2 linked regions of the Saccharophagus degradans 2-40 genome follow. The protein of the gene in region 1 binds, or shares a complex with, the protein of each later gene. Links are inferred from orthologs where the notes say so. Each region holds a gene or a part of one and is shown on either strand. Other genes may lie near its edges.

Region 1 (3,896 bases):
TGTAACCGGCAGTTGCGGCATAGGCTGGCCTTTCTACCGTAGCAAATGCATCTTCAACACTGTAATAATAACGGTGGTATTTTTCTGAGGCGTAAATTACGCCTACATCCGCCTTTGCGTCCCACTCACCGTAAAACTTTGGCCACTGATAGGTAAGTTTGGGGGCAAAGTTATAACCTATATACTCAACTTTAGACGTATCTATTGCCACCACACCGCGCAACGGCAGTCGAGCCGCCCAACCTGTGTGGAAATTTTTACCGGTTATGTTGATATTAAACGAAGGCCCAATTTGCGCTGCGCTCGCAAGCTCCGGCATACCGGCTCGTAAACGGTTATCGTGGCTATCGCCATTAAGCGCTAAATCTGCACTTAAATTAAATTCAAAACGATCGGAAGCGTATATTTCGCCCTCCACACCTTTGCGATCTATTTTAAGAAAATCACCGTGATACTTAACAAATGGAAAAGGTAAAAATTGTATTTGTGTTTCTTTCGAACCGCGGTAGTCGTGAATATATTGCCCACCGAGACCAATACCTAATTCCATTTCTCCATCAAACACTGCACTCGCATTGACTGCATAGCACAATGCCAACGCACCTATCCAATAACGCTTCACCTAGCTTGCCCTCAAATTCCAAACATAAAAAAACCCGCTTGCTTATTCATAACGAATCGCGCAGCGGGTTTTGTTAACAGGTTAAGGCGATTACTCTTCGCCTTCTCCTGCTGGAGCTTCTGCAGTTTCTGCTTCTGGAGCAGGCAGTAACTCTTTGATGGATAGCTTAATACGACCGCGCTGGTCAATATCCATACACTTCACTTCAATGTCTTGACCTTCTTTCAAGTAGTCAGAAACATTTTGTACTCGCTCGTGAGCGATTTGTGAAATGTGCACCAAACCATCTTTACCAGGCAAGAAGTTAACAAACGCACCGAAATCAACGATACGTACAACTTTACCTTGGTATACAGCACCAATCTCTGCTTCTGCAGTAATCTCTTCAATACGCGCGATAGCAGCTTGCATACCGTCACCATCGTCGGCGTAGATTTTGATTGTGCCGTTATCGTCGATATCGATAGATGCGCCAGTCTCTTCAGTAATAGAACGGATAGTTGCACCGCCTTTACCAATGATGTCACGAATCTTGTCTGGATCGATTTTCATGGTGTGGAATTGCGGCGCGTTCTCAGACAACTCTTTACGTGGAGAAGCGATAACACGGTTCATTTCCGCAAGAATGTGTAAACGCGCGTCCATGGCCTGCCCTAAAGCAATTTCCATGATCTCTTCAGTGATACCTTCAATTTTGATATCCATCTGTAGAGCGGTAACACCATCGGCAGTACCGGCAACTTTAAAGTCCATATCGCCTAGGTGATCTTCATCACCCAAAATGTCGGTAAGAACAGCAAAGCCGTTGTCTTCTTTAACCAAGCCCATTGCAATACCAGCAACAGGTGCTTTCAGAGGTACACCAGCATCCATCAACGCCAAGCTCGCACCACATACAGAGGCCATAGAGCTAGAACCGTTAGATTCAGTGATTTCACTTACTACACGCATGGTGTAAGGGAAATCTTCTTCTTTTGGTAAAACTGCGCCAATACCGCGACGTGCCAAACGGCCGTGACCAATTTCGCGACGACCTGTAGCCCCCATACGACCACACTCACCTACAGAGTAAGGAGGGAAGTTGTAGTGCAACATAAACGGATCTTTACGCTCGCCTTCTAATGCATCAATAATTTGTGCATCGCGGGCCGAACCTAAAGTAGAAACAACCAAAGCCTGAGTTTCACCACGGGTAAACAGTGCAGAACCATGAACCTTAGGTAAAACACCCACTTCTACGTGTAGTGGACGTACAGTCTTACTGTCGCGGCCATCGATACGCGGCTCGCCTGCAACAACACGTGAACGAACAATTTGCTTTTCGATTTTAGCAAACAGGCCTTTAACTTCATCTGCAGATACGCCAGATTCTTCGGTAGCCAATTCAGCAACCGCTTGATTGCGCAACTCAGACAAACGATCGTAACGCTTTTGCTTGTCGGTAATGCGGTAAGCAACACCTACAGAATCCGCAAAACCGTGCTCAACTTTAGCCTTTAGCTCTGCATTAACTTCTTCTGGCTTCCAATCCCAAACAGGTTTGGCGGCGTCTTTGGCAAGTTCAGCTACAGCTTGCACAACAGCTTGCATTTCTTGGTGAGCGTATAGCACTGCACCTAGCATAATATCTTCTGGCAGCTCTTTAGCTTCAGATTCAACCATAAGCACTGCATCGGCAGTACCCGCTACAACCATGTCTAGCTCAGACGTTTTTAAAGTTGAGTAAGTTGGGTTTAATAAGTAGCCCGACTCTTGCGTATAACCTACACGCGCGGCACCAATTGGGCCGTTAAATGGAATACCAGAAATAGCGAGAGCAGCAGAGGTACCTATCATGGCAACAATATCTGGATCAACGTCTTTCTCTGCAGAAATAACAGTACAAACTACCTGCACTTCATTTAGAAAACCGTTTGGAAACAATGGTCTAATCGGACGGTCGATTAAACGAGACGTTAAAGTCTCTTTCTCTGAAGGGCGCGCTTCGCGCTTGAAAAAACCACCGGGGATTTTACCCGCAGCATATGCTTTTTCTTGATAATGAACAGACAGCGGGAAGAAATCTTGCCCTGGCTTGGCTTCTTTAGAACCTGTAACAGCAACTAATACTGAAGTTTGGCCCATTGAAGCTAATACTGCACCAGAAGCCTGACGCGCAATGCGACCTGTTTCTAAAGTTACAGTGTCATTACCATATTGAAATTTTTTAATTACCGGATTCACTTTTTTATCCTTTTGACTTGGAGTGCCCCATTGCACTCTTTTTACCTTTTATTACCAATACATACTAATACGGGTAGCCGCTACAAAGCCTGTGGCAACGCAAATAGCTACCCTCTCCATTCCAGCAACAATTCTTCATACTGAAACCGAGCTATCACACCCACGTTTTTGGGGAATTCCAAAAACCTAGGAGCAAAAGACGAAAATGCCCGCAACTAGGCGGGCACTTTGTAGCTTAGCGGCGTAGACCCAAGCGTTGGATCAAGCTCGCATAGCGTTCAACATTTTTGCCTTTCAAGTAATCCAGCAACTTACGACGCTGGTTTACCATACGAATCAAACCACGGCGAGAATGGTGATCTTGCTTGTGATCTGAAAAGTGACCTTGCAACTTGTTGATATTAGCAGTGAGAAGAGCAACCTGAACTTCAGGAGAACCAGTATCGGTCTCAGCAGTTTGATATTCCTTCACAATGGCAGATTTTTCAGCAGCACTTAGTGCCATAACAATAACCTCTATTTACAGTTAATATGCGAAACCGCAGCTAGCTGCAGCATAATGTGGCCTGTCCGCGCATATTTACAGACAGGTTAGCGGAGAGCTGAACTCTCCTACCTTTTGCCTTAGCTCTACGAGCTAAAGCAAAAAATTCTTTAAAATCAATAGCGTACTACGATTGACTCACTAAGCGCTTGGGCGCCACGGTGCCTTCATCGGTGATTTCCGCCACTCCATAGAACTTTCCGCTGGAGTCAAAGACGCGCACTTTATCACCTTCATCCCCTAAGCGATAGACCCGAGAGTCCATAACCGCCTGCCCTCTAGAGAAGTAGAACGCACTATTGTCGTCTAATTCCAAACTTGGGAAATCCGCAACCGCTATATCAGTTGGCAATAAGTGATGATCGAGCACTTCAGCAAGCCTTTCGCCGCGCTCTTGCTCTAGTTCTTCAATAGTTATCGACTGGTCGATAGTAAAAGGGCCGGCTTGGGTACGGCGTAATTTAGCTACGTGACCGCCAAGCTCTAAATCTGCGCCTATATCCGATG
Region 2 (4,024 bases), 1.3 Mb from region 1 along the record:
GTCAACGGTTTTCAAGACCGCCGCTTTCGACCACTCAGCCACCCCACCGGAAGAGGACGAAATTATACATGGGATAACGCTATGTACAAGTCGTAAAAGCAAAATTTATTTAAAGTTTAGAAATAAATTTTAAACTTGTTTGTAATCTAATCAGATAGCCTCTTTTTTGTATCATTTAAGAGGCTACCTAATCTTTTCTTTTATGCGTCGCTCGCTACTTCTTCTATATTGCGTTTTAAGCGCGGATCGTTCGCAGGGCGACTTAAATCGCGCGGGTTGCGCAAAATGTTAGCCGGTTGGGTTGTGTCTAGTGGTCGCGACATACGTATTTGGGTAACCACATTAGATACAAGCGTATTGGCAACAGGTTTAGGCGTCGCTCTTGGGTCGTTAGTTGCGCGAGAGTATTGCTTGCGCACTGCTTGAGCAGGAGCGAGCTCTTCTTTTGCTTCAGAGGCCTCTTCAGTAGCTTCAGCCACTGCAACTTCTGCAACCTCAGCGGTTTCGGCTGCAGCTACTGGCTCTGCAGTTTCAGCTTCGCTAGCGGTTTCTGCGGCAGTTTCTACAGGTGCTTCCTTCGCTGGTGCAGCTTCGGCACTAGGTGCTTCTACTTTGGTTTCAGCTACGGTTTCAGTTGTATCGCTCGCTTCAGCGGCTTGCGGCGCTTGGCTTGCTTTAGCTTTTTCGCTTGGCTCTGGCTTGGCTTCTGCAGCGGTAGCCGTAGCTTCCGGTTGCTTAGCTTCGCTGGGCGTTTCTGCTGTTATAGCTGCTTCTTGTGGCGCTCGTTCCTGTTTAGCCTGCTCTTTAGCTTCGCTTTTAGCCTGCTCTTTAGCTTCGCTTTTAGCCTGCTCTTTAGCTTCGCTTTTAGCTTGCTTAAGTTCAGCAGGGCTATTGGTCGCGAATGCTTTTTCTGCAGTGTCTATTGCTGAAGTCACTTCGGCAGCTAGTGCGGAATCATCTTTTGTTACTGATTCTTCGGCGGCTTGTGGAACTGGCTCGCGCTTGCGCTCACGACCACCACGGCCTCTGCGTCCATTCGGGCGACGGTTAGGGCCTTGCTCTTTAGGGGCGTTATTCTGCTCCTGAGGCTGGTTGTTGTTTTGTTGCTCGTCGTTGTTAGACTCTGGTGAATCGTTGCGATCCTGGTCGTTGCGACGGTTGTTGTTGCGTCTGCGGTTACCGCGCTTGCGGTTGCCGCGATCTGGCCTGTTATCGTCCGAGCTGGGGCCCTGGCCCTGTTGGCTTTGGTCAGACTTGGTGCGTGAGCTTAGGTTGTCGGTAATTTCGTCATCGCGATTCTTATTGCGATTATCGTTGCCGCGCCCGTTGCGATTTCTATTTCTGTTTCTGTTGTTTTGGCTATTGTTGCCACGACGACGCTGTTGCCCACGCGAGTTTTTACTGGTGTTCTTGCGCTTTTTGTCGTCCGTTTTAAATAGCTCTTTTAACTTTTTAAGTATTTTAGTTAATAGGCTGTCTGGTTTTGGAGCCTCTGGCGCAGGTTGCGCAGGGGGAATAGCCTGTACCGCTGGGCGTGGCAATTTAGCCAGTGCTGCAGCATCATCTTGGATTTTTTCTTCGTCTTCGCCTTGCGGCACTTCAATTTTGTAGCTTATTTCTGAAGAAACTACATCGTCATCGCGCAGGCGCTGTACGTCGAAGTGTGGCGTTGTCATCTTCTCGCTAGGGATAATAACAATACGTGTTTTTTGGCGTTCTTCTATGCCAGAAATCACTTTGCGCTTTTCGTTCAGCAGGTAGGTTGCTACGGCAACCGGCACAACTGCGCGAATTTCTGCGCTGCGCTCTTTTTGAGCCTCTTCTTCTACTAAGCGCAAAATAGAGAGCGCGATAGATTTGGTGCCGCGAATGGTGCCTTGACCGCTACAGCGAGGGCACACTTTAGATGTGGTTTCACCAAGAGAAGGGCGCAGGCGTTGGCGAGACATTTCCAGTAACCCAAAGCGAGAAATGCGGCCAACTTGTACGCGGGCGCGGTCCATTTCTAGGGCGTCGCGCATGCGGTTTTCAACTTCGCGCTGGTTGCGAACAGGCTGCATATCGATAAAGTCGATAACTACTAGGCCGCCCATGTCGCGCAAGCGCAATTGACGGGCAATTTCATCTGCTGCTTCTAGGTTAGTTTGTAGGGCTGTTTCTTCGATATCGCCGCCTTTGGTGGCGCGTGAAGAGTTAATATCGATACTGATAAGCGCTTCGGTAACGTCAATAACAATAGAGCCGCCAGAAGGTAGTTTCACTTCGCGCTCAAAAGCAGTTTCAATTTGCGATTCGATTTGAAAGCGGTTGAATAGGGGGAGAGGCTCTTCGTAAAGCTTCACTTTGCTGCGGTAGTTGGGCATTACTTGCTCAACAAATGCGGTGGCAAGGTTGTACGCATCTTGGTTATCTACAATTACTTCGCCTATGTCTGGGCGCAAGTAATCGCGAATAGCACGAATAATGACGTTACTTTCTTGGAATAGGAATTCCGGTGCAGTTTTTTCTTCGGCAGCGGTTTTAATGGATGCCCAAAGCTGAGCGAGGTAGTTCATATCCCACTGCAACTCTTCGGCTCTGCGGCCTACGCCAGCGGTGCGAACAATAATGCCCATGCCTGCTGGTACATCAATTTGACTCAATGCATCTTTAAGCTCTGTGCGATCGTCTCCGTCAATGCGACGTGAAATACCGCCTGCGCGTGGGTTATTGGGCATAAGTACTAGGTAGCGCCCAGCCAAGCTAATGAAGGTAGTAAGTGCCGCGCCTTTGTTGCCGCGCTCTTCTTTATCTACTTGAACAATAACTTCCATGCCTTCTTTAACCACATCTTGGATGCGGATGCGGCCGTCAATGTCTTTAGGCTGCTTGGCAAAGTATTCGCGAGAAATTTCTTTAAGGGGTAAAAAGCCGTGACGTTCAGAGCCGTAATCGACAAATGCGGCTTCTAAGGAGGGTTCAACGCGGGTGATTCGGCCTTTGTAAATATTGGCCTTTTTTTGCTCTCTAAGGCGGTTTTCTATGTCTAAATCGTAAAGCCATTGGCCATCGACTAAAGCTACGCGCAACTCTTCGGGCTGAGTTGCATTAATGAGCATTCTTTTCATGTAGTTGTGTTCTCAAATAGAGCACAGCATGAGCGCGAAAAGGTATAGCTATTTGGGGCAAGCAAGAAAGTGTAGAAACTTCACAGTATTTGCCAAAGCGACACAGGGGTCGTATTTGGGGTGCTACTCGTTAAACGTAGTAGTTTTACTGTGGGTGAGCGCATTGTAGACCTGCCAACTGACTATTTGGTTTATAAAGCCCGTGTTATATCTGGGGCCATGGTTTCTACATGCAATCAGCCAATAATTTCTGATAACAGCCGTTAAATATGGGTTATTTCACTTAATATGCTGGCATATTGGCGGCAAAGGCAGAGAAGTGAGGGGGCATAGCCCGTGGGCAGATCGGTATCGAGTCGCAAGAATAGGGCGCTCGAATTTTTAATATCAGATTTTTTTCGGCTTGTAGTCGTAAAAAATATCTATTCACAGATTGGTCTCTCGTATGGCACCAATCAAAAGTGTTTGTTAACCGTCTTGCATCCTGTGTCGCAGCACTATTAATAATTAATAACATCGTTATGCGTGCATACCCTGTATAAAACAATCAGGTATTTGCTGTGCATGGGCCGTTTTTGTTGCGGCCAATCGCTGCGAGCGTGTATCTAAGTCACTTGTGGGCTAATCGATATAGTCATAATCGATTGGCGGTGGGCCCCAGCGTTTTCGCGGTTTTTTCCGCTACAGTATATGCGCTGTGGGTTTCTCGCTTAACCCGTTCTGCTGTTACCGGCAACATAGCCTAAACAGTTATATCTATTTAGCGCGCAATTTGCGCTTCATGTTTTTATTCACTCAAGCCGAGGCTTGAGCACCTTCAAAATACGTTGTTTCCACTAGGAGCCCTGGGCGGGTGTAATATCCAATGTGCCTGGTTCAACTAGGGCAGGTCTGTTGCGTTGTTGATTGGAGCCATA

Evidence for each region. The genes of interacting proteins can lie anywhere in the genome.
Region 2: the proteins of pnp (region 1) and rne are in contact, whole or in part, in a cryo-EM structure (PDB 9QH0), measured with the Escherichia coli proteins. The link is inferred for Saccharophagus degradans 2-40 from one-to-one orthologs.

Annotation. Positions count from the first base shown.
Region 1 is NC_007912.1:3,429,512-3,433,407, forward strand. What follows is about bases 280-3,187. They hold pnp (polyribonucleotide nucleotidyltransferase), read right to left. Parts: upstream 2,846-3,187; coding sequence 713-2,845; downstream 280-712. Other genes in these bases: SDE_RS14140 (MipA/OmpV family protein), read right to left, coding at 280-622; rpsO (30S ribosomal protein S15), read right to left, coding at 3,081-3,187. Outside these bases: more of SDE_RS14140, read right to left, coding at 1-279; more of rpsO, read right to left, coding at 3,188-3,350; tRNA pseudouridine(55) synthase TruB, read right to left, coding at 3,517-3,896. UniProt on the Escherichia coli protein: Involved in mRNA degradation. Catalyzes the phosphorolysis of single-stranded polyribonucleotides processively in the 3'- to 5'-direction. Also involved, along with RNase II, in tRNA processing.
Region 2 is NC_007912.1:2,080,550-2,084,573, forward strand. Bases 1-3,428 are described here. They hold rne (ribonuclease E), read right to left. Parts: upstream 3,108-3,428; coding sequence 201-3,107; downstream 1-200. UniProt on the Escherichia coli protein: Endoribonuclease that plays a central role in RNA processing and decay. Required for the maturation of 5S and 16S rRNAs and the majority of tRNAs. Also involved in the degradation of most mRNAs.